2 linked regions of the Maricaulis maris MCS10 genome follow. The protein of the gene in region 1 interacts with the protein of each later gene in a pairwise test. Links are inferred from orthologs where the notes say so. Each region holds a gene or a part of one and is shown on either strand. Other genes may lie near its edges.

Evidence for each region.
Region 2: the proteins of gyrB (region 1) and gyrA interact in binary tests that used the Escherichia coli proteins (3 or more experiments, as listed by UniProt). The link is inferred for Maricaulis maris MCS10 from one-to-one orthologs.

Annotation. Positions count from the first base shown.
Region 1 is NC_008347.1:9,081-24,523, forward strand. What follows is about bases 4,263-7,337. They hold gyrB (DNA topoisomerase (ATP-hydrolyzing) subunit B), read left to right. Parts: upstream 4,263-4,636; coding sequence 4,637-7,039; downstream 7,040-7,337. Other genes in these bases: MMAR10_RS00065 (TVP38/TMEM64 family protein), read left to right, coding at 4,263-4,563; MMAR10_RS00075 (hypothetical protein), read right to left, coding at 7,315-7,337. Outside these bases: MMAR10_RS00045 (peptidase), read left to right, coding at 1-638; MMAR10_RS00050 (LysE family translocator), read left to right, coding at 665-1,288; MMAR10_RS00055 (glycosyltransferase family 2 protein), read left to right, coding at 1,413-2,189; MMAR10_RS00060 (ArnT family glycosyltransferase), read left to right, coding at 2,186-3,859; more of MMAR10_RS00065, read left to right, coding at 3,856-4,262; more of MMAR10_RS00075, read right to left, coding at 7,338-8,319; polA (DNA polymerase I), read right to left, coding at 8,382-11,168; MMAR10_RS00085 (hypothetical protein), read right to left, coding at 11,380-11,778; MMAR10_RS00090 (prolyl oligopeptidase family serine peptidase), read right to left, coding at 12,044-14,248; dapF (diaminopimelate epimerase), read left to right, coding at 14,333-15,151; MMAR10_RS00100 (hypothetical protein), read left to right, coding at 15,260-15,443. UniProt on the Escherichia coli protein: DNA gyrase negatively supercoils closed circular double-stranded DNA in an ATP-dependent manner to maintain chromosomes in an underwound state.
Region 2 is NC_008347.1:2,043,384-2,059,030, reverse strand. Bases 12,369-15,647 are described here. They hold gyrA (DNA gyrase subunit A), read left to right. Parts: upstream 12,369-12,690; coding sequence 12,691-15,447; downstream 15,448-15,647. Other genes in these bases: coaD (pantetheine-phosphate adenylyltransferase), read left to right, coding at 15,553-15,647. Outside these bases: ssb (single-stranded DNA-binding protein), read left to right, coding at 43-537; MMAR10_RS09795 (hypothetical protein), read left to right, coding at 506-1,258; MMAR10_RS09790 (BlaI/MecI/CopY family transcriptional regulator), read left to right, coding at 1,392-1,814; MMAR10_RS09785 (ankyrin repeat domain-containing protein), read left to right, coding at 1,814-3,484; MMAR10_RS09780 (NAD(P)H-binding protein), read left to right, coding at 3,712-5,007; MMAR10_RS09775 (DUF2269 family protein), read left to right, coding at 5,007-5,471; MMAR10_RS09770 (nucleotide pyrophosphatase/phosphodiesterase family protein), read right to left, coding at 5,478-6,764; MMAR10_RS09765 (EF-hand domain-containing protein), read left to right, coding at 7,103-7,708; MMAR10_RS16225 (serine hydrolase domain-containing protein), read right to left, coding at 7,758-9,239; MMAR10_RS16220 (winged helix-turn-helix domain-containing protein), read left to right, coding at 9,329-9,880; MMAR10_RS09750 (ATP-binding protein), read left to right, coding at 10,158-11,885. UniProt on the Escherichia coli protein: A type II topoisomerase that negatively supercoils closed circular double-stranded (ds) DNA in an ATP-dependent manner to maintain chromosomes in an underwound state.

The sequences.
Region 1 (15,443 bases):
GCAAGCTCTTTACCTGGGAAAAGAAAGCCGAGCGGGTCATCACCATCATGACCGCCGGCAATCTGGCCACGACCCAGGCCGTGATCAGCCTGCTGGAGGAGCGGCTCAAGGCGCCGGCCGACCGGGCTCCGTCGATCATGGAAGCGCCGACCATGTTCCAGGTAGCCACCATTGTAGGCCGGACACTCCGGGAATGTGTTGCCGAGCAGGCCGGCGACGGCCCGACATCCGAGTCGCCCTTTGGTGCGACCTTGATTGTGGGTGGCCAGATCGCCGGTCAGAAAATGTGCCTGTTCATGGTCTATCCGGAAGGCAATTTCGTCGAGGCGAGCGACGAAACGCCCTTCTTCCAGATCGGCGAGACCAAATATGGGCGCCCCATTCTGGTTCGTGCCTTCGACAAGGCGATGCGCATGGAGTCGGCCATCAAACTGCTGCTCCTGTCATTCGACTCGACGCTGAAGGCCAATCTCTCGGTCGGCATGCCGCTCGACCTGCATGCCTATCGGGCCGACAGTCTGGAACTGGGTGTGCAAAGACGGGTCGAGGAAGATGACGCCTGGTATGCCCAGCTGTCTCGTGATTGGGGTGATGCGCTGCGTTCGGCTTTCGACGGCCTGCCGGAATACACGCTATAGCCGGGCCGCTCTGAACGCGGACTGCCATGACGATCGAAACCCTTCTGCTCTTCGCCGGTGCCCTGCTTGTCCTGTTCCTGACGCCGGGGCCCGGCATTGCGGCAATGATCGCCCGCACGCTGGATACCGGCCCCTGGCACGCGGCCATGTATGGCGCGGGCATCCTGCTGGGCGACATGTTCTGGTTCACACTTGCCGTGACAGGATTGTCTGCGGTCGCGGAACAATTGGGCCCATTCTGGCTGGCCGCCAAGCTGGTCGGGGCCTCCTATCTCGGCTGGATGGCGTACAAGGCCTTCTGGAGCGCCTGGACCGGCGCGCGACCGAAGCCGGTCTTCAAGGTCGGCTCGAAACGCGGCTGGATCGCGACTTTCCTGGCCGGCATCGCGATGCCGCTCTCCAATCCCAAGCCGATCGTCTTCTATCTGACGCTGGTTCCGGCCTTCGTGCCGATCGAGGCGATCACGCCCTGGAGCTTTGCCGCGATGTTGTTGATCATGGTCGCGATGGCGGTTCCGACCGCGGCTTTCTATATCGCCGCTGCCCACCGCGCCCGGGCCTGGCTGTCCACACCGACCGTGCGACGCGGCGCCGATATCCTGACCGGTTGCGTCATGACCGCCATCGCCCTGCTTCTGCTGCTGCGCTAGCTGACGCGTTCGCATTTTTCACCGGCATTGGTATTTGAAACGGCGGCCAAAGCGGCACACACTCCCGCGCGCACAACCGGGCCCGCGCACTCGACTGGGCCCGCGCGCACAATTGGGGCTGTTCATGAGCGAGACGATCAACACGGATTTCCGCCGCCCGGACCGGACGGATGCAACCCTGCGCGCGTCTGTCGTGATTGCTGTGCTGGACGAAGCGGAGAATGTCGCCGCCGTTTGCGACGAAGTGCTGCGCGAGATGGAGCGCGCCGGCGCCTTTGAGATCGTCTTTGTGGACGATGGCTCGACGGACGCGACGCCAGACATCCTGCAAGGCATTGCCGATGCCGACCCGCGGGTCCGGCTCGTGCGCCATGACCATCGCTGCGGCAAGTCGCAGGCGGTGCGGTCCGGTGTCCTGGCGGCGCGCGCGCCCTGGATCGCCACGCTCGATGGCGATGGCCAGAACGATCCGGCCGATCTGCCTGACATGCTGGAAAAAGCCTGGGCTGCTGAGGGCGACGCGCCACTGGTCGCCGGTACCCGCGTTCGCCGCAATGACCCCGTCTCGCGCCTGATCGCGACGCGCATCGCCAATGGCTTCCGCGCCACCGTGCTGGGGGATCATTGCCCGGATACCGGCTGCGGCGTGAAGGTTTTCAATCGCGACAGCTTCCTGCTCCTGCCCTGTTTTGAGGGCATGCACCGTTTCCTGCCGGCGCTGTTCCAGCGCTATGGGCATCCGCTGATCAATCACCCTGTCCAGCACCGCGCCCGTCATGCAGGGCAGTCAAAATACACCAATATTGGTCGGGCCTTCGTCGGGATTTTCGACACGATGGGCGTTATCTGGCTGGTCCGCCGGACCAAGGCGCCGGGCCGGATCGAAGAGCGTCAGTCGTGACCCAGGACGGGCATCGCCTGGGCTGGAAGGACTGGCTGGTTCTCGTCGCCCTGTCGGCGCTCGTTCTTCTGCCGGGTCTTGCATCCATTCCGCCGGTCGACCGGGACGAGTCGCGCTATGCCGTGGCGACCAGCCAGATGCTGGCGACCGGCGATTTCATCGATATCCGGTTCCAGGAGGAGCAACGCTATCTCCAGCCGGCCGGTGTCTACTGGCTGCAATCATTCGCTGTGGCGGTGTCCGGCACCGGCGATGAGCGCGCCATCTGGGCGCACCGGATCCCCTCCTTCCTCGGCATTCTCGCCGCCGTTCTGATGACCGGCGCGCTGGCGACCCGGCTCTACGGAAGCCATGCCGGCCTCGCCGCGGCCCTGCTGGTGGCAACCAGTTTTGCCGTCGGCTTTGAGGCGCGGATCGCCAAGACCGATGCGGTCTTGCTGGCGACCATCACCGCCGCCCATCTGGCCTTGATGCGGATCTATCTCGAACCGGTCGGGCATTGGTGGCGACCGGCCCTGTTCTGGGCGGCGCTCGGGGCCGGCATGATGGTCAAGGGGCCGATCATCCTGCTCTTTGTCGGCCTCGCACTGGCCGGCCTGCTGGTCTGGGACCGCAAGTTCGTCTGGCTGAAAGAACTCAAACCGTTGTGGGGCGTGCCGCTATTCCTGCTGATTGCCCTGCCCTGGTATGTGGCTATCGGTATCGTCTCGGACGGTGGATTTTACGCCGAGGCTGTCGGCGACAGCCTGATGGGCAAGGTGGGTGAGAGCCAGCAATCGCATGCCGGACCGCCGGGCTATTATCTCGGCCTGTTCTCGCTGACCTTCTGGCCGGGTTCACTCTTCTTCGTCTTTGCTGCTCATTGGGCTTGGTCCAATCGTGGCCAGGCGGCGGTGCGCTATCTGATCGCCTGGATCGTGCCGGCCTGGATCGCTTACGAGCTGATCGCCACCAAGCTGCCGCACTACATCATGCCGCTCTATCCGGCGATGGCCTGTCTGGCGGCGGCGGCAATCTTCCTGCCCGGGCAGGCGCGCTCGCCGCTCTGGGTGCGCATCGGTGCGGGTATTTACGCCATTGTCTGGCTTGCCTTCAGTGGCCTGGTCGCGGCGCTGGGTCCGGCCGGTCTGCACTGGGCCGAGGGGCGATTATCCCCGGTTCTGGTGATGGCCGGCGTGGCAGTCTTTGTCGCCGCCGCCTTGGCTGTCGGGCTCTATCTGACCGGGCGACGGCAATCCTCGCTTCTCGCGGGTCTGGCCGCCGGCGCGCTGGGCGCGGTGACCGTCTATGGCGGGACACTGCCGCGGCTCGAGACATTGTGGCTGACCCCACGGATCGTGGCGGCGGTTGATGCCCATGGGGACTGCACGCCGACCCGGCTTGTCACGTCGGCCTTTCGCGAGCCCAGCCTCGTCTATCAACACGGGCCGTATGACACGGTGCTGGCGGCCAGCCCGATCGACGCGGCGGACCAGCTGGCCGCGGACATGGATTGCTCGCTGGCCCTGCTCGACGCGACCGAGGTTGACGATTTCCTGGCCCGGGCGGCGGCAATTGATGTGTCATTGGAACCCTTGGCGCTGATCGAAGGGCAAAACTACTCCAATGGCGATGAGATGGCGCTGACGCTCTATCGCGCTTCTGGCAATGCGCCCGGGACCGACGGGTGATCGGCCGCGAGCTGGTATCGGCGTTCCGGCGCCATCCCGGCAAGGTCGTCATGGTCCTCGCGCTGGTTGCCCTGTTTTCGCTCGGCGGCTTTGCGACCCTGTTTCTGCCCGAGGCGGTGACCCGGCAGGCACTGGACGGGCTGGCGGCGATCGGCGGCCAGGCCTGGGCGCCGCCGGTGGCCATTCTGGTCTTCACCCTTCTGATCACGCTCGGCGCGCCCCAGGCCGTACTGATTGCGGCGCTCGTGGCCGCGTTCGGGCCCTGGGCCGGCTTCGCCTACAGCTGGACCGGCAAGGTCCTCGCCTGCGCTTTCGGGTTTCTGGTGGGCCGCCGCGTCGGGTCGGGCTGGATCGACCGTCATGCGGGACCGGATGCCCGCATCGTCATGGACGAGCTGGCGCGACATGGCTTCTGGGCAAGTGCGGTGATCCGGCTGGTGCCGACACTGCCCTCCATCATCATCAATATCGCTGCCGGCTGCACACCCATGCGCTTCCGTGATTTCATTGCCGGCACAGCGATCGGAAGCGTGCCGAAAATGGCCCTGATCGCCTTTGCCAGTCATGCCGCAATCCGGGGCCTTGAGGGCGGTGGCATCCGGGCTTGGCTGGCGGTGGCGGGAGCCGTGTTGTTACTGGTCCTGATCGGTCTGATCGGGCGGCGCTGGTTGATGCGTCGCACCACCAGAAAACCGGCCCCGTGACTCACGCGTGCGCGCGCATGTACGCGTGTGCGCGCGAGTGGTCACAGGCGTGCGAAACCTGTACAACAAAACCATGACGGAACAAGCGAATCAGGAATACGGCGCGGAGTCGATCAAGGTCCTCAAAGGGCTCGACGCCGTGCGCAAGCGCCCGGGCATGTATATCGGTGATACCGATGACGGTTCGGGTCTCCATCACATGGTCTATGAGGTCGTCGACAACGCGATCGACGAAGCCCTTGCCGGCCATTGTTCGGAAGTCCTGGTGACGCTCCATGCCGACGGTTCTGCCTCGGTGCGTGATGATGGCCGGGGCATCCCGACTGACATCCACCAGGAAGAAGGCGTCTCGGCGGCCCAGGTCATCATGACCCAGCTCCATGCCGGCGGTAAGTTCGACCAGAATTCCTACAAGGTCTCCGGCGGTCTGCACGGCGTCGGCGTCTCGGTGGTGAACGCCCTGTCCGACTGGATGGACCTGACCATCTGGCGCAATGGCAAGCGGCACTGGATGCGTTTCCGCCGCGGCGATGCCGAGGAAGACCTCAAGGTGATGGGCGATGCCGAGCCGGGCCAAAAGGGCACGGAAGTGCGCTTCATGCCGTCGGAAGAAACCTTCACCATGACCGAGTTCAATCGCGAAACGCTGCAGCATCGCCTGCGCGAACTCGCCTTCCTGAACTCCGGCGTCAAGATCACCCTGCGCGATGAGCGTGAGGCCGAGCTCTATTCCGACACCATGGTCTATGATGGCGGTGTAGCTGCCTTTGTGGCCCACCTGGATCGCAACAAGACCCCGATCTTCACCCCGCCGGTCCTGATCACCGGCGAGAAGGATGGCGTGGCGGTGGAAGCGGCGCTGGAGTGGAATGACAGCTATCACGAGAATGTCCTCTGCTTCACCAACAACATCCCTCAGCGCGATGGCGGAACCCACCTGGCCGGTTTCCGTGGCGCGCTGACGCGCATCATCAACACCTATGCGGCCTCGTCGGGTCTGGCCTCCAAGGCCAAGGTCTCGATCTCCGGCGATGATGCCCGCGAAGGCCTGACCTGCGTGCTGTCGGTGAAGGTCCCGGACCCGAAATTCTCCTCCCAGACCAAGGACAAGCTGGTCTCGTCGGAAGTCCGCCCCGCCGTTGAAGGCGCTGTGGGCGAGGCGCTGGCGGAGTGGTTTGAGGAACATCCGACCGAAGCGAAAATGGTGGTCGGCAAGATCATCGAGGCTGCGGCAGCCCGTGAAGCGGCCCGCAAGGCGCGCGAGCTGACCCGCCGCAAATCGGCGCTGGAAATCTCCTCCCTGCCCGGCAAGCTGGCGGACTGCCAGGAGAAGGATCCGGCCAAGTCCGAACTCTTCATCGTTGAGGGCGACTCAGCCGGCGGCTCTGCCAAGCAGGGACGCCACCGGGAAAACCAGGCCGTGCTGCCGTTGCGCGGCAAGATCCTCAATGTCGAGCGGGCCCGTTTTGACCGGATGCTCGGCTCGGAACAGGTCGGCACGCTGATCACGGCGCTCGGCACGGGTATCGGCCGCGACCAGATCAATTACGAGAAGCTGCGCTATCACAAGGTCATCATCATGACCGATGCCGATGTCGATGGTGCCCATATCCGCACCCTGCTTCTGACCTTCTTCTATCGCCAGATGCCGGAGCTGATCGAGAAGGGCTATCTCTACATCGCCCAGCCGCCGCTCTACAAAATCGCCAAGGGCCGGTCCGAACGCTATGTGAAGGACCAGGCCGAGATGGACGCCTACCTGATCGAGGAAGGTGTGTCCGAGGCGCATCTGACCCTGCATGGCGGCGAAGTCGTCACCGGTCAGGATTTGGCGTCCCGCGTCGCCGCGGCGCGCCAGGTCAAGCTGTCCATTGACCGCATGACCGCGCGCGCACCGGGTTTTGCCCTGGAGGCTGCCGCCATGGCCGGTGCCCTGGTCCCCGAACCGTCCGAAGCGGCCGTGACACGCGCGGCTGCCCGGCTCAATTCCTTCGCCGATGAGGGCGAGGACAATTGGGGTGGCCGTGTTGATGGCGAAGATGGCGGCCTGGTCTTTGAACGCGAAGTGCGCGGTGTGATGGAAACCGTTGTGCTGGACCGCAGCCTGCGGGCCAGCCCGGATGCCAAGCGTCTCAATGAGCGCGCCACGGCTATCTCTGATGACTATGCCGGCCCGGCCAGCTTCGTCCCGAAATCCGGCCCGGTGACCATCAACTCGCCGCGCGAACTGGTCGATGCTGTTGTCGTCTCCGGCGCCAAGGGCATGAAAATCCAGCGCTATAAGGGTCTGGGCGAAATGAATCCCGGCCAGCTCTGGGAAACCACGCTCGACCCCAATGCTCGGTCCTTGTTGCAGGTGTCCGTGACCCATGCCGACACTGCTGACGAGCTCTTCTCCAAGCTGATGGGCGACGTCGTCGAACCTCGCCGCGACTTCATCCAGGAACACGCGCTGGAAGCGGAAGTCGACGCTTAACGCGCGCTGCCCTCGCGACGAATTCGAAGACGCCCGCCTGTTTCAGGCGGGCGTTTTTCGTCCCAACCACATAATGTTTGTTATCCCCGACGAGTGCCCCGCGAAAGCGGGGCGAAGACCGGGGACCTGATTGGTGGCCTCGCCGGCCCGGAGGATTCCTGGCCCGTCGTCGCGATGATCATTGTCGTGACGGGTCTTTTCCTGGCGAATAGCTGGCGACGGGGCGAGCTGCGGGACAGGCGGGTGGCGTGACGCCCCCCCCAAGCGCGGGATCGCTAGGCGAGGGCCTCGCGGTAGGTTGTCTTCAACGCATCGGGAATGGTGTCGATGGTGTCGATCACGTCACAGAAACGGGTTCGAAGGAGAGCTTTGAGCGCATCTGACAACGGCAGGTCGGTGAAGCCCTCGGTGATATCGTCATGGGCGCCGCCGAGCAGGGCCTGCAACTCGTCGGCGCTGGACAGCTCGCTGACCCGCCGCGCAGCCCACAGGCGGGACTGGTTGAATTGCGCCAGGAAGTGATCGCGCTCCTTTGCCACGTGCGCAGGCACCTTGCGAAAACCGGCCCAGGCCGTGGCCACACCACCAATCACCTTGTTCAGGCGGGCAAACATGACCATGCGCTCGCGCAAGGACACATTGGAATAGCTGTCATCCTCAGCTACGCGCTTGAGCGCCGCCCCTCTCGGTATCGGTGCGTCAAGCGCCGCTTTGTAGCGGGCCCAGAAAGCATCGGGCTCGTGCCGCATCTCGTCGGCGGAAAGGAAGACCACCCGCTGGAAATGCTGCGAATAAGTCGCCTGGATATGGGCGAGATCGAGTGCATGTTCCACCAGGGCGCCGTGGGTAGCGAGAAATTCGGCGCCATTTCCGAAGCCGCCTTCCTTGATTGACTGCTCATGCGCGGCGCGGACCCAGTCCAGCGGGTTGCGGACAAGAAAAAGCGCCGTGTGTGAAATCCGGGCCTGTCCGGTGATGCTGGCGGCGACCCGGTGCAGGTCAGCAATTTTGGGCAGGAGTTTCGGCTGGTCCATATAAGCCCAGGCGAACCCTTCGGACGAGGCGATCAGCGTTGTGCCTGCCTTTGGGGTGACGCCGAAATCGAGCCGCGGAAGTCCGGTTAGCTGACCCTTGGCGGCGAGTTGCCGCGCCGCATTGGCGGCCGCACCGAGATTGGACGCAGTGTACTGCTTGTCCTCACCCCAGACGCTCTGAAGGAATGTGGACCCGCATTTGGGCAGGCCGAAATGGATGAACTTGGCTTGATATGGCTGAGCCATGCCGGCTGCTCCTTAAGATTAGGCGGGTCTGGCGCGATTTACTCGCCAAGATCGCGTTTGATTCAATGAGCTTCACCCCAGGTCCGTCCCGCCTTCGCGTCCACCACCAGCGGCACGCTCAGCTCCAGCGCGGGCGAGCAGGCCTCACCCATCACCTTTGCTGTCAGCGCAATCAGATCGGCGGCCTGGTTTTCCGGCACTTCAAACACCAGTTCATCATGCACCTGGAGCAGCATTTTCGCATCGAGATTGGCGGCGTTCAGCGCGTCATCCATGCGGATCATGGCCCGGCGGATGACGTCGGCGGCTGAGCCCTGGATCGGGGCGTTGATGGCCTGGCGTTCGGCGAACATGCGCATATTGGGGTTTTTGTCGCGAATGCCCGGGAAATGGGCGCGGCGGCCGAAAATGGTCTCGACATAGCCGGTCTCGGCGGCCTTGGCCTTCATCTCATCCATATAGGCGCGGATGCCGGGGAATTTCTCGAAATAGGCGTCGATGAAGGCCTTGGCCTCGTCGCGCTTGACCCCGATCTGGTTGGCCAGGCCGAAGGCGGAAATGCCGTAGATGACGCCGAAATTGATCGCCTTGGCCTTGCGCCGGACCATCGGATCCATGCCCTCGATCGGCACGCCAAACACTTCCGAGGCGGTCATCGCATGGATGTCGGTGCCGTCCCGGAAGGCCTGTTTGAGGCTTTCAACGTTGGCGATATGGGCGAGAAGGCGCAGCTCGACCTGGGAATAATCGGCGGCGACCAGGACATGGCCCGGTTCGGCGATAAAGACTTCGCGGATCTGGCGGCCAGCCTCGGTGCGGATCGGGATGTTCTGCAGATTGGGCTCGGTCGAGGACAGGCGCCCGGTCGTGGTCGCGGCCAAGGAGAAGGAGGTGTGGACGCGCTTCGTGTCGCGATTGATATGGGCGAAGAGGCTGTCGGAATAAGTCGACTTCAGCTTGGCAAACTGGCGGTATTCCAGCAGCGCGACCGGCAGGGCATGGCCCTCGGCCGCGAGCTGGTCGAGCACGGCGGCATCGGTCGACCAAGCCCCGGTCTTGGTCTTCTTGCCACCGGGTAACCCCATCTCTCCAAACAGGATTTCCCCGATTTGTTTCGGTGACGCAACGTTGAAGTCGCGGCCTGCGGCCTCATGGGCCTCGGCCTCGGCGGCCATCATCTTCTGGCCGAAATCGGAGGACAGGCGATTTAGCTGGTCCGGATCGACCTTGATGCCGACCCGCTCCATTTTCGACAGCACATCGGCCATCGGCCGTTCCAGCGTCTCATAGACCGTCGCCATTTTCTTGGCGACCAGGGCCGGTTTCAGGATTTCCCACAGCCGCAGCGTGATGTCGGCATCTTCGGCGGCATAGAGCGTCGCCTTGTCCAGCGGCACCTTGTCGAAGGTGATCTGGTTCTTGCCGGTGCCGCAGATCTCCTTGAAGGGGATGCAGGTATGGCCCAGATGAAGTTCGGCCAGCGCGTCCATGCCATGCCCGTGCAGGCCGGCCTCCATGACATAGGAGATCAGCATGGTGTCGTCATAGGGCGCGACATCAATGCCATAGCGCGACAACACGCCGAGATCATATTTGAAATTCTGGCCGATCTTCAGCACGGCCGGGTCTTCCAGCAGGGGTTTCAGTACCTTCAGCGCCTGATCCATCGGGATCTGTTCCGGCGCGGCGCCGGTGTCGAACATGTCGCCCGTGCCCTGCGGGTCGACATGGGCGAGCGGGATATAGCAGGCCCTGCCCGGCGCTGTGGCCAGCGAAATGCCGACCAGGCCGGACGCGGTCGAGGACAGGGCATCGGTCTCGGTATCAACGGCGATCTGGCCGGCTTCGAAGCTCTTGGCGATCCAGCGCTCGAGCGCCTCCATTGTCGTTACGCACTCATAGTCGTCGCGATTGATGGGCGCCGTGGCATCGCCGGTCTCATCGGCCCGCGGTCCGCCCAAAGCTTCTTCGACCTTGCGGGTGAAGGAGCGGAATTCCATCTCCCGCAGGAAGGGGACGAGGACGTCTGGATCGGGCTCGGCAAGACCGAATTCCTCCAGCCTTTCCGGCATGGGCGCATCGAGTTTCAGGGTCACCAGGTCGCGCGAGATGCGGGCATCCTCGGCATGGGCGAGCAGTTTTTCGCGCCGGCCCTTCTGCTTGATCTCACCGGCCCGCTCGAGCAGCGTGTCGAGATCGCCGTATTCATTGATCAACAGCGCCGCCGTCTTCACGCCGATACCGGGCACGCCGGGCACATTGTCGACGCTGTCGCCGGCCAGGGACTGGATATCGATGACCTTGTCCGGCCCGACGCCGAACTTTTCCATCACTTCAGGGACCTGGATGCGCTTGTTCTTCATGGCGTCGAACATGGAGACCTTGTCGGTCACCAATTGCATCAGATCCTTGTCCGACGAGACGATGGTGACATCCGCACCCAGCGCCTCGGCCTGGCGGGCATAGGTGGCGATGATGTCATCGGCCTCGTAATTCTCCAGCTCGACACAGGGCGTGCCGAAGGCGCGGGTCGCATCGCGGATGATGGAGAATTGCGGGATCAGATCTTCCGGCGCCGGGGGCCGGTTGGCCTTGTAGAGGTCATAGAGATCATTGCGGAAGGTCTTGCCGGAATGGTCGAAGATCACCGCCAGGTGCGACGGCTGATCGTCACCCTTCAGGTCTTCCAGCAGCTTCCACAACATGTTGCAAAAGCCCTGCACCGCCCCGGTTGGCGTCCCGTCGGTCCGGGTCAAAGGTGGCAGTGCGTGATAGGCCCGGAAGATATAGCCCGACCCGTCGATCAGATAGACGTGGCTGGTCTCGTCGACGGGTTTGGTCGTGGCCATGGGGTGTGTCTCCGGGCGGATCGGCAGGCGGGCAAATCAGTTGCGGGCGAGACTAGCGCGGGCGAGGCGTCCGGTCATGGGTGGAGTGCGGTGGCGATTGGGAGGAGCGAGGTCCCAAGCCAGCTTTCTCTTGATCCAATGTCATCCCGGGCGGATGACCTGCTCAGGGCCCGGCTTGCGTCCGGGAGGACAACCGGAAATCCTCCCCGTCTCAACTCACCGCCCAGGCCAGCGCCCCGCCTGCCACCACTGTGAACGGCGCCATCGCTTGCAGCGACCAGGGCGGCAAATGCCTTGCCCAGAATTTCGCATAGGCGTGGTGCCAGCGACGGGGTGCGATGGCGATGAGCGCGGAGCTGCCGACGATGAACACCCCGGCCCAGAAAAAGGCCTGCGGCCAGGTCGTGGCGTCGGCCACGCCGATCAGGGCCAGGCCGACCAGGGCGCGCAGGGCGTGTTCGCCAAAGTGGATGAACGGTGTCGATCCCATGGCCTCCAATGCCTTGAGGGCCAAGCCTGGCCGCAACAGGCATAGCCCGGCGACGCCGATCAGCCAGACCGCAAACAGCTGGACGATCAGACGGGAGAGGTCGGTGATGAACTCGGTCATGGGAGCAAGGTGTATCGCGGCGTCGGTTTGGTTCAATGGCAATCGCAGGTCATCGACCATCAAGGGGATGGACCTGACCGCGCAAAGCTCACCTCTCTCCGATCGGTGAGAGGGAAGTGCGCCCCGACAGAAAAATCCAGGAACCTTGCCCTTCCCTCCCATCATCCGGCGCATAAGCGTGTGGGGACGAGGGTGCCTGCCAGACGCCTACAAAAAAGGCCCCGGAGCCTTAGCTCCGGAGCCTTTCTTCTGCATCAGGTCGACCCTATTCGGCGTCGAGCGGATCGGTATCATCCATCAGCTTTTGCATCAGGAAGGTGTAGAGCAGTGCTTCACTGCGGGCCCGCTCCTCGAGATTGGCGGCGGCGGCGTGACCGCCTGCCATGTTCTCGTAGTAGAGATAGTCATGGCCCAGCTCTTCCAGAAGATGCGCCATCTTGCGGGCATGGCCCGGATGGACGCGGTCATCCTTGGTCGAGGTGTAGAGGTAGATTTCCGGATAATCGCCGTTCGCATCGACATTGTGATAGGGCGAGATCGAGCGCAGGAAACCGCCCTCATCCGGATCTTCCGGATTACCATATTCACCCATCCAGGACGCGCCGGCCAGCAGCGTGTGATAACGCAGCATGTCCAGCAGCGGCACGGCCGAGACAACGGCGTTCCACAGGTCCGGACGCTGGGTGTACATGACACCGGTCAGCAGACCGCCATTGGAACCGCCATAGACGCCGAGATGACGCGGGCTGGTGATGCCACGGGTCGACAGGTCCTCGGCGACCGCAATCAGATCGTCATAGATGCGCTGGCGATCCATTTTCAGGCCCGCCTGGTGCCAGGCCGGTCCGAACTCGCCCCCACCGCGGATATTGGCGACCACGTAGGCGCCGCCATTTTCCAGCCACAGCTGGCCGCGTGAACCGGAATAGCTCGGGCGGATGGAGACCTGGAATCCGCCATAGGCGTAAAGCAGGGTCGGCGTTGTGCCGTCCATAACCGTGTCTTCGCGGCGGACCACGAAATAGGGCACCATCGTGCCGTCCGGAGAGGCGGCTTCGAGTTGTTCGACCACCAGGCCTTCGGCGTCAAAGCGGGCCGGGATGGACTTGATTTCCTCGACCGTCAACTCGGCCGCATCGACCATGAAATAGCTGTCCGGCGTCAAAAAGCCTTCGGCATTCATGAAGGCAACATCGTGATGATTGTCAGTGCCGCGCAGGCTGATCGTCATGTTGGCGGGAACCGGAACGGTCTCCGACGACCATTGTCCGTCGGCAAAGTGGAAGGCTTCGAGACCGCCGACGACATTCTCGTCGATCGCGACCAGGAAGGCCGAGGCCGTCGAACCCATGCCACCCAGCGATTGGCGCGGGCCCGGCACGAAGACCGTGCGGACGTCCGGCAGCTCACCGGTGGCGGCAAATTCAGCCATGTTGAAGGACAGGAGCGCGCCCTGCGGGAAGGTTTCTCCGCCCTCCACAGGTGTCCAGTTTTCCTCGATCGTGAAGACCAGCTCGCCCTGGTAGAGATCCTGGATCGACGACTTGCTGGGCAGTGGCAGCTGCACCGGACCGGCGTCGGCCGGCAGGTACCACCAGCTCGTGTCGTAGAAAGTATTGGCTTCGGACGCCATCATGTAGACGGTGCCGTCATGGTCCTCGGCGCGAAAGGCAAAGAGACCCACATCGTCCTGGTCGCCGCGCACCACTTCAGTGGCATCGGCGAGATCGGTGCCGCGTTCCCAGCGGTAGGCAACCGAGGGATAGCCCGAGCTGGTGGAGTCTTCCGGCGAGGTCGCCAGGCCGACCATCAGCGTATTCTCGTCGATCCAGCTGACCCCGCCCTTGGCTTCCGGCGTCTCGAAACCACCGTCGACAAAGGCTCGGTCGGTGATGGAAAACTCCCGGCGGACCGCCGCGTCGGAGCCGCCATCCGACAGTGTCAGAATGCAGCGCTCATAGGCCGGCGCCAGACAATTTGAGCCGCGCCAGACCCAGTTGCGGTCTTCAGCTTCGGACAGGGCATCGAGGTCGAGCACCACGTCCCATTCCGGCGCGTCGGTCAGATAGCTTTCCAGCGAGGTCCGGCGCCACAGGCCGTGCGTGTGTTCGGCGTCCTGCCAGAAATTCCAGATATAGCCGCCGGAATAGGAGCCGTAGGGAATGCGGTCCTCGGACTGGGCAATGGCCAGCGCCTGATCGTACAGGCCCTGATAGCGCTCATCGCCTTGCAGACGGGCGAATGTGCGCTCGTTCTGACCCTCGACCCATTCAATGGCCTGCTCGCCCTCGACCTCTTCCAGCCAGACCCGCGGATCATTATTGGGATCGATTTCGACGATCTGGCGTTCCGCGGGCGCCTCAGGTGTCGTGTCGGCCAATTGGTCGCCCTCATTGCTGGCAGGCTGTGTGCAGGCCGCGAGGATGGCGGCGCTGGCAGAGATCGCCCAAAACGTCTGATAAAATTTCATCAGTCTCTTCCCTCTGATGTGTGTGCCGCAATTAACACCGGAGCGGTGCTGGACGTAAAGGGACGGGAGCGTTATCGCAGCAGGATGATCGCTCGTCTGATGAATGGTGCCGGCAACAAGTTCATCCTCGCCGATGTGCGCGGCCGGGCTGGTGTGTTCAACCTGTCGGCGGATTCGGTGAAGGCGATGGCACGCGCCCACCCGTTCGACCAGCTTCTGGTGCTGGAAGACAGCGACACGTCGGACGCCTTCATGCGTATCTGGAATTCCGACGGCGACGAGGTCGGCGCCTGCGGCAATGGGACCCGCGCTGCGGCCTGGGCGATGATGCAGGAAACAGGTTCCGACACGCTGAGCCTCGACACCGCAGGCGGTGTCCTGTTGGCCCGCGATGCCGGTCCGATGTCAGTCAGCGTCGACATGGGTGAGCCCCGCCTGGACTGGACGGAAATTCCGCTCGTCCGCCCGATGGACACCCTTCAGCTCGACTTCGCCGTGGAGAAGGATGGCGTCCGGATCGAGGCACCCGGGGCCGTTTCGATGGGGAATCCCCACGCGGTCTTCTTCATCCGCGACATCGCCAACTTTCCGGTCACCGGTCTCGGCCCGGTCGTCGAGCATGCCCCGCTGTTTCCGGAGCGGGTCAATGCCGGTTTCGCGCAGATCCTGGACGCCCGCCATATCCGGTTGCGCGTCTGGGAGCGGGGCGCCGGTATCACGGCCGCCTGCGGTACCGGCGCCTGCGCCGCGCTGGTCGCCGCACACAGGCGGGGCCTGTGCGATCGCCAGGCCATGATCCATGCCGATGGCGGCGATCTTTCGGTCGAATGGCGCAAGAGCGACAACCACGTCATCCTGACCGGGCCGGTCGAGGATGAAGGACCGATTGAACTGGACATCTGATCCGGTCAAAACCGCGATGCACGCGGCTGTGACTTCCAGACTTGGCAAATTCTCATATTATCCCCGAAACGGTCGCAAGCAGGCCGCGTTCGGGGGGAAACTGGGCACATGGCATTCAAACCATTGATGACACTTCAGTCGCTGGCAATTGCCACGGCATTCATGGGCTTGCTGGCCCAACCGGCTCGCGGGCAGGACGAGGATGCCGTCGCGCCGACGCCGCAGACCATTGCCCTGGAACTGTTCAGCGAAGCCGGACGTTCCCTGCGGGCGGGTGACACCGAAAGCGCCC
Region 2 (15,647 bases), 2.0 Mb from region 1 along the record:
GCCCGCCCGGAGAGGCGTGGACGCAAGGATGGAGAACGGGCGATGGCGGGAAGCGTCAACAAGGTAATTCTGGTCGGCAATCTGGGACGTGATCCGGAAATTCGCCGCATGAACAATGGCGACCCGGTCGTCAATCTGTCGGTCGCGACGTCTGAAAGCTGGCGCGACAAGTCCTCCGGCGAACGCCGTGAGAAGACCGAATGGCACCGTGTCGTGATCTTCAACGACAATCTCGCCAAGGTCGCGGAGAACTATCTCAAGAAGGGCTCCAAGGTTTATGTCGAGGGCCAGCTCCAGACCCGCAAATGGACTGACCAGAACGGCCAGGAAAAATACTCCACAGAAGTCGTGCTGCAGCGTTTCCGTGGTGAGCTGACCATGCTGGACGGTCGCAATGAAGGCGGCGCCGGTGGCGGCAGCTTCGGCGGTGGCGGCCAGAATGAAATGGGCGGTGGCTCCGGTGGCGGCCAGCGTTCCATGGATGGACCGAAGGAAGATTTCCGCAATGCTGATCTCGATGATGAAATCCCGTTCTAGCCTGACCCGCCTGATCAGTGTCGGCCTGCTGACCGCCTCTCTGGCGGTCGGTGGCGCCAGCGCCCAGGATGATGTCACCGGCGACCCCAATGCGCGGTCGCCCCAAATCGTCATTGTGCCGCTGGGCGACGAGGAGGGCGAAGCCCATTTCGTCGTAGGCGAGATGGCATGGGGCGATGTTCTGGGCTTGCTCAACCAGCTCCAGTCAGAGACAGGCGACAGCGTGATCGAGGTGGCCCAGACGCTGTGGTCGTCGCGTGACCTCAACCCGCCCTTCTTCCTGTTCGAGCTGGCCCGCCTGACCGCCGAGTCCGATCCGGAATTCGCGGTCCAGGCCTATTTCCTGGGGCGGTCGCGGACCATGTATGATGCGGCACGTTGCCTTGATTCCACGGCCCTGGACGTCATCAATGAAGCTTCGGCTTACGCCGGAGAGACTGTGGTTCAGGTTATTGCCTCGCGGCCGGAATTGACGATAGCGGCGATCGAGCAGGTCATCGAGACCGATGGAGCCTTTGCCGGCCAAGCCTCGCCCTGGTGGGCTTGCTCGTTCGGAACCAACGCCTATTTCGCTGCCGTAAACGAACAGACCCTTAGCGGCGATGAGTGGTTGATGGTCGAGAGTCGCTGGCCCTCGGTGCGCGCGCGCATTTCATCCAATCTGCAAGGCAATCTCACCATGATGCAGGATGCTGTCGCGGCCGCCACGGCTGCTGAATAGCCCAAGCTGCAACACCCGGACACCGTTCTGGATGGCAGTCCGGCGTCGGGTTTCGGGCTGAATTACTAATTTGTTAGTTGATGAATTTGACCGCCCGTGGGAGGCCTGATGTCATCAACTAAGGAATTCGTAGATGGCTCGTCCCAGCTCTGCCCAACTGACTGAAGCCGAACAGCGCATCATGACCGTGCTGTGGACGCGCGGCGAAGCCAGTGTGCGCGAAATCACCGATGCGCTGCATGCCGAGTTCGGTCTCGCCTATACCACCGTTCTGACAACGATCGGGATCATGGCCGACAAGGGCTATGTCGGGTTTCGCAAATCCGGTCGGGCCCACATCTATTCGGCCTTGCTGACCCGCGACGGCGCCCGCAACCAGGCGCTGGGATCAATGGTCCGCACCCTGTTCGGTGGCTCCGCGCAAAGCCTCGCCCAGCATCTCGTGCGGGCGGAGAAGCTGACCCTGCAAGACATTGAAGACCTGCGTGCGGCCGTGCTCGAGGAGACCGGCGCGGATCGTGAGGCCGATGAGAATCCGGACGGGGAGGCGAAGTGATGGCCTTGGACACACTCCTGCTCGCGGCTCTGGCCGCACTGGTCGCGGCAACCGCCCTGGCCGGTGGCGTGATGGCGGTGGACCGACTCCTGCCGGCCCGCCTCGTGCGCGAGCGCCATGATCTGGCGCTGGCGGCGTTGATTGTCATCCCGCTGGTCTTTTTTCTCGCCTTGCGGGCCGCGCCCGACTTGTCGGCGGATGTACAGGCCGGTGTCGCCGGTTTTTCATCAGCCCAGTCCGCAGAGGCCACGTCGCATGCGGCTCGGCCCACGACCAGTACCGGTCCTGTCCTTGCACTCACCGCGCCCGAAACGGTGTGGTCGGGCGTTTGGCCGGTACTGGGCCGTATCCTGCTGCTGGTCTGGCTGACCGGTACTGCCGTCATGGCGGTCCGACTTGCGCGCGATCTGGTCGCGCTGGACCGGATGCGGTTGGCGGCGCGCCCGGTGGCGTGTCCGGCGAGCCTGCGACTGTCTGCCGACCTGCCGCTTGCAGTCAGCGCTGCCGTGACGACCCCGGTACTCGCCGGCTATCGGCAGCCGCAAATCCTGCTGCCGACCGGTTTTACCTTCGATCATGCGGCCCGACCGGTGCTCGAACACGAGATCGCGCATGCCCGCCGCGGCGATGCCTGGACGGTGTTGGCTTTGCGCATCTTGCAGGTCGCCCTGTGGTGGGTGCTGCCGCTTCTGCCCTTGATGACCCTGCTCGAACGCAATCGCGAAACCCTTTGCGATCGGGAAGCCGCCCGGATCACGGGGCAATCGCGAGACCTTGCCCTGGCACTGATCGATGCCGCCAGCGATCATACCCGTCATGCCTCACTGGCCCTCGCGGCCGCCCCCTCACGCTCCAGCCTGGCCCACCGCGTCGCCCGGCTGACCGCCACGTCCGACCTCAACCGAAAGGATAGTCCCATGCGTTTTGCCCTCCTTCTGCCAGCCCTGTCGGCGACAGCCCTCGTCCTGACCCCGCAATTCGGTGAAGCCCGGGCGATGGAAGGGCGAGATGCCCGACCATCCCCGATGCGTAACCTCGATGACGCCCTCGACCTGGATGGGCGCCTCTATCAGGCAGCGCGTCGCGGTCAGGCGGGCCGGGTCGGGGATTTGCTGGCGGGTGGTGCCAATCCGGATGTCCGTTTTCGGGGCGATGGCACAGCCTTGATTGCCGCCATCCGCGGCGGCGATGCCGCGACCGTAGCGGCGCTGCTGGGAGCCGGTGCCAGCCCTGATCTGGGCATTGATGGAGACGGCAATCCGATGATTGCGGCCGCGGTCAGTGGTCGTGACGATCTGGTGCAACAACTGCTCGCGGCCGGCGCCGATGTCGATGCCGAACAGCGCGGCGATGGCAACGCCCTGATCGCGGCTTCGGGACGCGGACATGTCGACACGGTTGATCTGTTGCTGGCGGCGGGCGCCGACCCGAACGGCTATGTCTTTCATGATGAAACGCCGATGGTGAATGCGGCCCAGCAAGGCCATCTCGATGTCATCGAACATCTCGCCGCGGTCGGCGCCGATCTGTCCTTGACGGTGCGTGCCCGGGATCGTCGCGGACGCGAGATTTACCGCTCACCGCTGAGCGAAGCACGCCGGACCGGTCAGGACCATGTCGTCGCCTGGCTCGAAGCCCGCGGTGCCGAACACCGTCCGCCGAGCGAATAGCTTGCCCCAGCCGGCCCGCATCGTCATGGCCGGTTTCAGTCGGACGGTCGGGGGCGCCGAGCTGGAAAACCATCGCCATGCCCTCGGCGAGCTCACCGGGATGAGCTTGCGTCTCTAGAACGCGACCTTCCATTGCCGCCGTGAGGAGGCATCGGGACTGACAAGCCCCTTCCGGTCCGCGCCGGTCTGGTTAAAGTGCCGGCAGGGCGGGGCGGAAGGGGTGTTTCATGCGCGTATTGATTGCCGGGGCGAGCGGATTCATCGGCTCGCACTTTGCCGCCCATCTTCAGGCTGCCGGTCACGAAGTCCGGGCCGCAGCCCGTGGCGTCGAGGCAGCGCGCAAGCGGGCCCCTCAGCTCGACTGGGTCGGCTGCGATTTCCGCCGTGATACGATCGACGACTGGCTGCCCCGGCTCACGGATATCGATGTGGTCATCAACTGCGTCGGCGTGCTGCAGGACGGGCTCGGCGATAGCAGTCGCAAGGTGCATGTCGACGGCGCAATGGCCTTGTTCAAGGCTTGCGAGCAGGCCGGGGTGGGACGCGTCCTGCATATCTCCGCTGTCGGCGTCGATACGGCCGCCGGATCGGACTATGCCCGCGACAAGCTGGCCGGCGAGGCGGCACTTGCGGCCCGTGATCTGGATTGGCTCATCCTGCGCCCCTCTCTGGTCGTCGCCCGCAATGTCTATGGCGGTACGGCGCTGGTGCGCAGCCTGTGCGGCATACCTTTCGTGACCCCGGTGGTCGGCGGTGAGCAGGTGTTCCGGCCGATCGGGATGGATGATCTGTGCGAGGCGGTCGCCGGTCTGATCGAGCCGGGGGCGCCCGCCCGCACAAGCTTCGACCTGGCCGGCCCGGAACGGGTTTCGCTGGCCGATACCGTGCGCGGCTATCGGCGCTGGCTTGGTTTCGGCGACAGCCGCATCTGGGCGGTGCCGCGCTGGCTGGCCCGACCGGCCTTCCTGTTCGGGGATTGGCTGGGATGGATGGGTGTACGGACCTCGATGCGCACGAATGCGCTCAAGCAACTGGATTTCGATGTCGAGGGGGATCCGACCGACTGGCTGGCCGCGACGGGGGCGTCGCCGCGCGGCTTTCATGACTGGCTCGCTGCCAACCCGGCCGGGCTGCAGGATCGCTGGCATGCGCGGCTGGGTCTGGCCCGGCCGCTGGCGCGATGGGTGCTGGGTCTTTATTGGCTGCTGACCGGTGTGCTCGCCCTGACGGTCGCCAGGGATCACGCCTATTCGGTGCTCGCAGCCGGCGGATTCTCGGAGGCGGCCCAGCCGCCGGTGCTGTGGTTCGGCTCCCTGTTCGATATCGCCCTGGGCCTGGGCATGCTGGCGAAATGGCGCGTGCGCTGGCTGGCGACGATCATGATCCTCGGCACCTTCGCCTACATATTCACCCTCAGCATGACCCTGCCGGGCCTGTGGGCCGACGCCCTCGGGCCGATCCTGAAAGTCTTCCCGATGATGGCGCTGGCGCTGATGATCGCGGCCACCGAGGATGAGCGCTGATGGAGCTCTACCCGCTTCTTCGCCTGGTCCACATTCTCGGTGCCGCGGTGCTGTTCGGATCGGGCGCCGCGATTGCCTTTTTCATGCTGATGGCCTGGCGCAGTGGCGAGCGGGCCGCGTTTGCTCTGGTCGCCCGCCACGTCGTGCTGGCCGACTGGGTGTTCACCGCGAGTGCGGTGATCCTGCAGCCCGTCTCCGGCCTTGCCCTGGCCCATCTCGCAGGCTGGCCACTGACCGCGCCCTGGCTGCTGGCGAGCGTCGGACTCTATCTCTTCATCGGTGCCTGCTGGCTGCCGGTGGTGTGGATCCAGATGCGGGTCAAGCGACGCCTTGCCGAGACTGACGGTCCCGACATCCCCGCTGATGTCCACCATCTGATGCGGATCTGGTTCGCGCTGGGCTGGCCGGCTTTCGCCGCGCTGACCGCCATCGTCTGGCTGATGATCACCAAGCCGGTCGGATGACCGGATTTACTCCGCCGGGCAGCGTCCGCCCGTGATCCGTTCAACTTCCTCCGCGCTACCATCGGTCGGTGCAGGCTCGAGGTCCAGTGCGCAGGCGATCAGGCCATAGACATTGACGTTCTCGAAGGCGGCCGGGCGGCTGCCTTGCGGGAAGATCGGGCCGGCGCCGATGAAGGTCGCGCCCATGGTTTCGTCGAGATTGTCAAAGCCGTGGGTGGCCCGCAGGCTGGTGAAATAGGGGTTTTCGGGATCGGTCTCGCTGGTGATGATCAGCCAGCCGGGATCGGCCAGGACGAAGAGATCCGGGCCGCGATCGGGGTGATCGAAATGCCAGTGCTCCGGCATGTCCTGGCGGCGATAGGCGGTCATGTGCGGATGGGCATCCTGCAGCTCGGCATGGATGCGCTCGACCGTGGCCTCATCGCCATAGCCCATGATGAAGGATTCCGGACCGGGGCTGTAACGGCTGGCGAACTCGTCAATATGCAGCCCGTCCAGATCGGCGAGCGTGTCGATCATGATGGTCCGCTCGGTCGAGACATCGACCATACCATGATCTGAAACGATCAAGAGGGTTGTCCGCTCCATCACGCCGCGCGCTTCCAGCCCGGCGATCAGCTGGCCGACCAGGGCATCGACCCGCGCGACGGCCTCGGCTTCCTGCGGCGTGCCGACGCCATTGGTGTGCAGCACCGTGTCGACATGATCCATGTAGACGGCGGCGAAGCGAGGCTGCTCGGCGACCGGTGCGTCGAACCAGGTGAGAACTTCATCAATGCGTTCTTCATAGGGTTTTTCGTGCTCATAGGGGTGCCAGATCGTCGGACGGGTGCCGTCGATCTCCACTTCCGAGCCGAGCCAGAACATGATGTGCGAGCGCAGGCCCTGCTGCTCTGCCGTGATCCAGATCGGCTCGCCGCCCCACCAGCGCGGGTCCTGCGGACTGCCGCCGGAATTGGAAAAGGTCTCGTCCAGCCGCCGGTCATAGGGCGAGTTGGAGACCATGCCGTGATGCTCGGGATAGAGGCCGGTCGCCAGGGTGTAGAAATTGACGAAGGTCTTGGTCGGCATCGCCGAAACCATGCGCTCCGGACGCGTCCCGCGCGCGGCGAGGGCGCGCAGATTGGGCGCTTCGTGGCGGTCGATGGCGTCAAAGCGCAACCCGTCCAGCCCGACCATGATCACCACGGGTGGCGCTTCGGCCGCAACCGGTTCGGCGGACGGTGCACGCAGATGGCTGCATGCGGCCACCAGGCTGGTCAGCATGGCGATGGCGAGAATACGAAACGTCATGAAAGCCCCCGATGGGCGGTTTGGGTCAACCGCTCGGGCCTAGTGAGGCAGGCCCGTCGCGACAAGGCAAGGATTTGTGACGGAGCGCCATGATTCCAACCCATCCGCAAAAGGCCCACAGCCACCGTCATCCCAGGGGCACGACAGGTCGTGACCGTGGGATGACGGTGAATTCACATAACGGTCTTTTCGCACCCCGCATGACCGAAATTTCATCAATGAAATCAGTGTCCGGACGCTATAATGCGTGCGTCGGGACGGCAAATGGGTTCCGATGGTGAGCGTGTATGTGGCCGATTGGAGCGGCACCACGCAGATGGCGTGCAGCGGAGTTCGTGATGAAACGGCGTGAAAAGCAGAGCGAGTCCCTGGAGATCCGGATCGGTCACCAGACCAAGCAGGACTTCATGGAAGCCTGTCAGTCCCGTGGCCTGACGGCCAGCGAGGTCCTTCGCGCCTATGTCGAAACCTATTCCGGTCCACGTCACCCGCGCCTGGTGCTCCCCTCTGTCAATATCAAGGAGTTCACCATGCCCGCCAGTTTTCTTGCCCTCGTTACCGCCGTTGCCCTGACCACCGGATTGCAGACCTCGGCCCCCGCCATTGCAGACCGCAATGACCCGGAGGCCAGCTTCGCCTCGGTCGACCGCGATGGCAGCAATGATTTCGACCTTGCCGAACTTTTCGTTGAAGCCGGCCTGACCGCTGACGGGCAGCTGGGACCGGACCTGCGCGCCGAGGTGACCGGGTCGGTCCAGTCAGCGCTCGCGGAACTCGGCATGGAGGCCCAGCAAGGCGTGGCCTCGCCGGCCTATCTTGAGCGCGTCATTGCCAATGCTGAAGAGTCGGCCGTGCTGAGTGTGACGGCGGTCTTCAATATGATCGATGTGGATGGGGACGGCCGTGTCACGCGAGCCGAGTTCGTGAACTACAGCGTCGAGTAATCGGCGCCTGATGTCGGGACCCGGCCGCCAGGCGGCCGGGTCCCGATGCTCAACCGATCTGCAGACCGGCGACCCGCAGTGCGTCATCGCCGGCGATGTCGAATGTGATCGGAATGCTCTCGCCCATGGTCGCCGCAAACACGGAGAAACGGACCTGCGTGGCAGTTTCGTTGAAGCCGAGCAAAGCGCCGCCACCGAAATCCGCCGCCAATTGATCGAACATGGCCAGGTGCCGGTCCATGTCGGCATAGGCCAGCATGTCCGGCGTAAAACGCGTTTCGATGAAAGCCTGATGCGCGGCGGCGTCGCCCTTGAGGGTGGCCATGAAATCGGCGACCAATTGACCGGCCGGCGTGTCCGGCAATGTGACCGGCGTCGCCGACCGGGCGGGCCTTGGGTCGATGCGCCAGAGCTGGTCGAACCAGGCCGCGGTCAGAACGTCGACAACCCGGTCGGCATTGAGGCGGCGCTGGTCGGCGGCCACAAACAGGATCAGGCCGTGATCGGCGAGCTCGCGCCAATGCGCGTTGAAATGCGGATTGCCGCCATTATGCCAGTAGACCCGGCCAAACGCTGGATCATCCTCGACCACCAGTCCATAGCCATAATGCGAGGCTCCGCCGCCCTCGTCCTGGAAGGGTGTCTGGCCGAGATCGCGCGCTTGCGGCGAGATCAGCTCGCCGGCCGACCAGGCCTGTCGCCAGGCCAGCATGTCCGGCGCGGTCGAGACCAGCCCGCCATTGCCGATCAGGTTCCAGTTGGGCGGATGGCCGCCCCAGGAGGCCTCGGCCACATCGCGCCCGTCCTCCAGATGCACCGCGCGCTCACCATCGAAGGCGGTCTGATAACCGGTGTGGTCGATCCCGACCGACATCAGGCGGTCGCGCAACAGGGCCTCATAGCTCTGCCCCGTCGCCCGCTCCATGATGGCGGCGGCCAGCGAGTAGCCGACATTGGAGTAGTAATAATCCGTGCCCGGCTCAAAGCGCAGCGGGGCGGCAAAGGCATTGGCCAGGAAAGTGTCGAAATCCTCCTCCGCCAGATCATCACCGACCCCGCCGGGGAAGCCGGCCGCATGGGTCAGCATCTGGTGCAGGGTGATGCCGGCCTTGTCGGCGGGGACATTGTCGAACACTTCATCCAGGCGCAGATCGGCGGACAGGGTGCCATCGCTGATCAGCTGGGCGGCCAGCATGCCGGTATAGCTCTTGGTGACCGAGCCGATATCGACCTGGGTGTCCGGACCATAGGGGCGGCCGGTCTGCGCATCGGCCATGCCGGCGCCGCGCATCAGCACGGTCTCGCCGCCCTGCGAAATGCCGACAATGCCGGTAAATCCGGCGGCCTCGAGCGCGTCGAAGGCCTCGGACAGGCGTTCGCGGGCGGCATCAGAGGCGGTGATCCGGTCGAGGGCCTGGGTGTGTCCAGCCGCGCTGAACGCCAGCGCCAGGCCGACTGCCAGACCCGGGACCAGGCCGGTCGCACCGGCGAGACGGGGCCATACGCGTGTGAGGAATGACAAAGCTTTCATGGTCGTCGCTCTCCTTGCTCATGTTAGCCCTCGCTGACTAGGATGGCGTGTTCATCGCGTCCTGACGAAAACCTGTTGGATAGGCTGACATGACATTTTCCTCACCCGGCGGCGACGCTTCAGCGACGCGTTTCCGGATCGGCACGGCCCATTGTGACCTCATCGCCTGCGTGCTGGTGCGCAAGGGCGAGACCCATCGCCTCGAGCCGCGCCTGGCCGGTGTGCTCCACCTGCTCGCAAGGCGCGGCATAAGCCCGGTCACCCGCGATGAATTCCTGGAGACGGTGTGGGAGGAGGATGGCAGCGATGAAGCGCTCAACCAGGCCATTTCCCGCCTGCGGCGCCTGCTGGGCGATGCCAGCCTGATCCGCACCTTGCCACGCATCGGCTACAGCCTCAGCGCCCCGGTCGAGCGCGCCGAAACCCTGCCAAACCCGGCCCCGACCTCACCCTTCCAGGCCTGGCTGCGCACCGGCCTGGGCTTCATCCAGCGCCCCTTCCTCACCGGCCTCGCCGTCGGCGTGCTTGTCACGGCGCTGCTGGCGAGCGTGTTCTGGCCGAGGACGCTTGAGCAGGAGTTTGAGATTTTTACGGGGGAGTTGGATGAGGTTGGGGTGACGCTGCCGGATGAGACGGAGTAGGGGGCATTGTGGCGCGGGGAAATCTCGATGAAGCCGATACGGCCTGCTGGCTGACAAGCGATCTGTGGACGGCTCTGCGCGACGGCGCCGGATTGGACGGGAATGGGCCTTCACCAGCGATTTGGTCACCGGCGTGGTCTGGGGGCAAATGATTGAGCGGGAGTTTGGGGGGCTGGGAGTTGGGTGAGATTGTCCCGGATGAGCCGGGCCATGCGTTCAGCGATTCTCAACTTGATTGCTGTAAGACTTGCGCAGGGGCCGCGACGCTGGATGAATCATGCTGGATCTGAAGCAGAAAATTTGGCCGGACCAGTCGGAACATGGTCGCTTGCGGCTCGCGAGCGAGCGCGCCGTTTCGGTCTTCTTCACATTGGCAGGCGTATCCGGGCTCGCCATTACCGCGATCAATATTCCCTATCTTGAGGACTACCCGCTGTCGGTCACGCTGGGCGGTCTGATCTCACTCATGTGCCTGGCCGGCCCCTTCATAACCGTCGGGACGCAGCATTTCGCGCGGAATACGCGCATAGTATCGCACCTGGTCGCATCCCTCCTCCTTGCGCTCTCGCTGACCGCCCAGGAGATGGTGAGCCCAAGCAATCTGCTGTTTATCCCCGCGGTATTGACGGTGACGCTGGCATTGGGGTGGCGCGATGGACTGGCCACCCTTCTCATGGCCTATGCCGCCTATGTCGGCACTTTCGTGATGACAGGCGCTGAGTGGGCGAGCGTTTTGCCCGATGTGAGCATTTTCACGCTGATCGCCGGCCAGGTCCTGGCCGCGACCTTCGTGTTTGCGGGCGCACGCGTCTTTCGCACGCAAATGGTGCAGGCCGCGATCGAACTTCAGCGCAAGTCCGAGCAGGCGGAAGAAGCGACCCGGGTGAAGTCCGAGTTTCTGGCCACGGTCAGTCACGAGATCCGGACACCGCTCAATGGTGTTCTGGGCATGGCGCGGGTGCTGGACGATGGAAGCTTGCGGCCGGACCAGAGCGACCAGGTCCAGGCCATCACCAGGTCGGGTGAAGTCCTGCTGAGTACGCTCAATGATGTTCTGGACCTCTCGCGTATCGAGGAAGGCCTGATGGTCGTCGAGACCCGGCCCTTCGACTTGCCGGCGATGATCAATGGCGTGGCCCAGCTCTATGTCATCACAGCGGCTGAGAAATCGGTGGAGTTCTTCATCGAGATCAGTCCGGATCTCGACCTGACCCAAAAGAGGGTCGGTGACGAAAACCGGATCACCCAGATACTTCACAATCTTCTCTCCAACGCGATCAAGTTCACGGCCGAAGGCCGCGTGGATCTCGTGGTCTCGCCCGGCGAGACGCCATCAGACATTCGCTTCACCGTGCGCGACACGGGTATCGGGATGAGCGAGGCGGAAGTCCGCCGGGTCTTCGAGCGCTTTACCCAGGCTGATCAGAGCACGTCCAGGAAATATGGGGGCAGTGGCCTGGGATTGTGCATCGCGTCGCAACTGGCCACGCTCATGGGCGGGCGAATTGACGTGCAAAGCGAACCCGGTGTCGGGTCCTGCTTCACGGCAAGCCTGAAGCTTCCGGCCCATGACGGGGCGCGTGTGCAGGACGGACCCGAAGCGATGGCGGTCAGCCCGCCGGCAAACACCGCCGCCCGGGACCTCAAAATCCTGGTCGTGGATGATGTCAGCATCAATCGCGAGGTCATGCGCGGCTTGTTGGCGAAGCTGGGGTTCTCGGCCGAATTTGCCGCCTCCGGTGAGGAGGCCATGGACGCGGTTCGTCAGGCCGAATTCGGCACGATCTTTCTCGACATCTCAATGCCCGGGCTCAGTGGCTATGAGGTTCTCGAACAGATCAGGGCGCTGGAACAGGCTCAAGCCCGACGGCCCAGCAAGATCGTCGCGCAGACCGCCAACATGATGACCCACCAGGTGCGCGAATATGGCGAGGCGGGCTTTGACGGTGTGCTCGGCAAGCCTGTCCGGCTGGAACTGCTGCAAGAGCAACTCGACGCGGCTTGATGGACGCCGGAGAGCCGTGATTGTCGCACGCCTCCTGCGTGACAAGGACGAGCGTACCGGCTGGCATTCCCATTCCGGCGCCCAGGCGCAGATCCTGCCATAAACCGCTCGCCGGGAGTTCGCCGTATCGGCCTGCTGGCTGACAAGCGGAGTATGGACAGCTCTGCGCGACGGCGCCGGGGTGGACGGGGGAGGGAGATAAATCACCTGTCCCCCACCCGCCTGTCATCCCGGCCGAATGGCCTGCGAAAGCAGGCCGCAGAGTCGGGACCCATTATCGCGAAAGCTGGCCGCACCGGGCGTATGGGTCCCGGATCTGCGCCCTGATCATGTCAGGGCTCCGCCCGGGATGACAAAGGTATTGGAATTCCCGGAACCACCGTCATCCCGATGACAATCGGGATCCAGCCTGCGACGCGACGTCATTGCAGGGGGCGGCAAAATCGAGTCTGCGAGACTGGGTCCTGACTTTCGTCAGGATGACGGTGAGGGGCGGGGTGTGCGTCGGGTGAAGTGCCGGACGTGTGTTCTCCCCCCCCAACCGCCCCCCGCATTTGCTCTCCCCCGTCGCGATTGTTAAGACTCTGCGACAGGAAAGCCGCCTGATTCACACTGATGATTCGCGCCCGCGCGCGAGGGTGTGGGATCGGCGGCGATTTTCGTGAGGGTGCGGTCGGGGCAATCGTGACCGCCATTGCGACACAATGAAAAGAGGGCCGCCTTGAGCGATCACGACGACACGCCGACGACACCCGAAGACGGTTCCGGAAACGGGGCAGACAATACGGGCGGTCAGCCGCCGGCCCTGCCGGACGGGATTGGCAATATCGCCATCGAGGACGAGATGAAGTCGTCCTATCTCGATTATGCGATGAGCGTGATCGTGTCGCGGGCCATTCCCGATGCTCGCGATGGTCTGAAGCCGGTCCATCGCCGCATCCTTTATACGATGCACGAGAACGGGCAGACGCACGAAAAGTCCTACCGCAAATGTGCGACCGCCGTCGGTGACGTGATGGGTCGCTATCACCCGCATGGTGACCAGGCGGTCTATGACTCGCTGGTGCGCCTGGCGCAGGACTGGTCGATGCGGGTGCCGCTGATCGACGGGCAGGGCAATTTCGGCTCGGTCGATGGCGATCCGCCTGCCGCCTATCGTTATACCGAGGCGCGGATGCAGAAGGTGGCGCAATCCCTGCTGGCCGATATCGACAAGGACACGGTCAATTTTGTCGATAATTACTCGGCCGAACGCCAGGAGCCGGTGGTGCTGCCGGCGCGCTATCCCAATCTTCTGGTCAATGGCGCCGGCGGTATCGCCGTCGGCATGGCGACCAATGTCCCGCCACACAATCTGGGCGAGGTGATTGATGGCACGCTGGCCCTGCTGGAAAACCCCTCGCTGACCGAAGGCGAGCTGCTGGACTATATCCCGGGTCCGGACTTCCCGACCGGTGGCCTGATCCTCGGCCGCACTGGCGCCCGCAATGCGGTGCTGACCGGGCGCGGCTCGATCGTGATGCGCTCGCGCACCTCGATCGAGGAAGTGCGCAAGGATCGCATGGCGATCATCGTCCACGAAATTCCCTACCAGGTGAACAAGGCCTCGATGATCGAGAAGATCGCCGACCTGGTCCGCGACAAGAAGATCGAGGGCATTGCCGATCTGCGCGATGAAAGTGACCGCAATGGCATGCGCGTGGTGATCGAGCTCAAGCGCGACGCCAATGCCGATGTCATCCTCAACCAGCTCTTCCGCTGGTCGCCGATGCAGACCAGTTTCGGTGCCAACATGCTGTCGCTCGTCGGCGGCCGTCCGCAATTGCTGGGCGCGCTGGACATCCTCAAGGAATTCCTGCGCTTCCGCGAGGAAGTGGTGGCACGCCGGGCCAAGTTCGAGCTCAACAAGGCGCGCGACCGGGCTCATGTCATCATCGGTCTGGCGCTGGCTGTGGCCAATATCGACGAGGTCATCGCCCTCATCCGCAAGGCCCCCAATCCGGCCACCGCGCGTGAGCAGTTGATGGCCCGCGACTGGCCGGCCATGGATGTGGCGCCGCTGGTCGAACTGGTCGCCGATCCGCGCTCCATGCTGCGCGACGACAACACGCTGCGCCTGACCGAGGAGCAGGCCCGGGCGATCCTGGAACTGCGCCTCAACCGCCTGACCGGTCTGGGTCGTGAAGAACTGGGCAATGAGGCCAAGACGCTGGCCGACCAGATCGCCGACTTGCTGGACCTGTTGCGCTCGCGCCAGCGCGTGCTCGACATCATTCGCGACGAGCTGACCGAGGTGCGCGAGAATTACGCCACGCCGCGGCGCTCCGAATTCGTCGATGCCGAACTCGATTTCGAGGATGAGGATCTCATCCCGCGCGACGAGATGGTCGTCACCGTCACCCATGGCGGCTATGCCAAGCGCACTGCGCTGTCGGACTATCGCGCCCAGCGCCGCGGCGGCAAGGGCCGTTCGGGCATGGCGACCAAGGACGAGGATTTCATTGCGACGCTGTTTGTCGCCTCGACCCACGCGCCGCTCCTGTTCTTCTCCAATCGCGGCATGGTCTACAAGACCAAGACCTGGCGTCTGCCGCTGGGCGCGCCGAACACGCGCGGCAAGGCGCTGATCAATCTCCTGCCGCTGGAGCAGGGCGAAACGATCACCTCGATCATGGCTTTGCCGGAAGACGAGAGCACATGGGCCGACATGAATGTCATGTTCGCCACCAACAAGGGCACCGTCCGCCGCAACAAGCTGTCCGACTTCGTCCAGGTCAATCGCAATGGCAAGATTGCGATGAAGCTGGAGGAAGAGGACGACCAGATCGTCAATGTGGTGCTGTGTACCGAGCAGGACGATGTCTTCCTGACCACCCACAAGGGCCGCGCCATCCGCTTCCCGGCCACCGATGTCCGTGTCTTTGCCGGCCGCAATTCGGTTGGCGTTCGCGGCATCCGCCTGGCCGAGGGCGACGAGCTGATCTCGATGGCGATCCTGCATCATATCGATGTCACCTCGCCGGAGGCCCGCGCCTACATGAAGCACGCCACGGCGATGCGTCGGGCGCTGGGGGACGATGAAGAGATCGAAACCGTCAACACTGATGGTGATGAAGACGGTGATGATGAAGCCGCCCTGTCGACCGAGCGCCTGGCCGAGCTGGGTGCGGCCGAGGAATTCCTCCTCACGGTGGCATCGGACGGCATGGGCAAACGCTCATCGGCCTATGATTTCAGGGTGATGGGGCGCGGCAATAATGGCGTCGCGGCGACCGACATCAAGCGCGACATCCCGCTCTCGGCCAGCTTCCCGGTCGAGGATGCCGACCAGATCATGGCCGTCACCGATGGCGGTCAGCTGATCCGCTTCCCGGTCGATACCGTCCGGATTGCCAGCCGCTCATCGCGCGGCGTCCGTCTTATCCGCTTGAATGAAGGCGAGAATGTCGTCGCGGTGGTTCGTATCCAGGATGCCGGAGATGAGGGCGACGAAGACGGCGACGGCGAGACCGTCACCGACGCAGGCCCCGCTCCGGAAGCCGGCGACAGCCCGTCCGAATAGTGCGACCGGCGAGGCGGGATTGTTGATCTCGCCTCGCCCTTCTGCCAGACATGAGCCGGCACCGGGGAGGTGCTTTTGGGGCGCCAAGCCCGGGAGAGATTGGCCATGACCCGTACAGCGCTCTATCCGGGCACGTTTGATCCCCTGACCAATGGTCATATCGACATTATCGGCCGGGCCGTGAAACTGGTCGATCACCT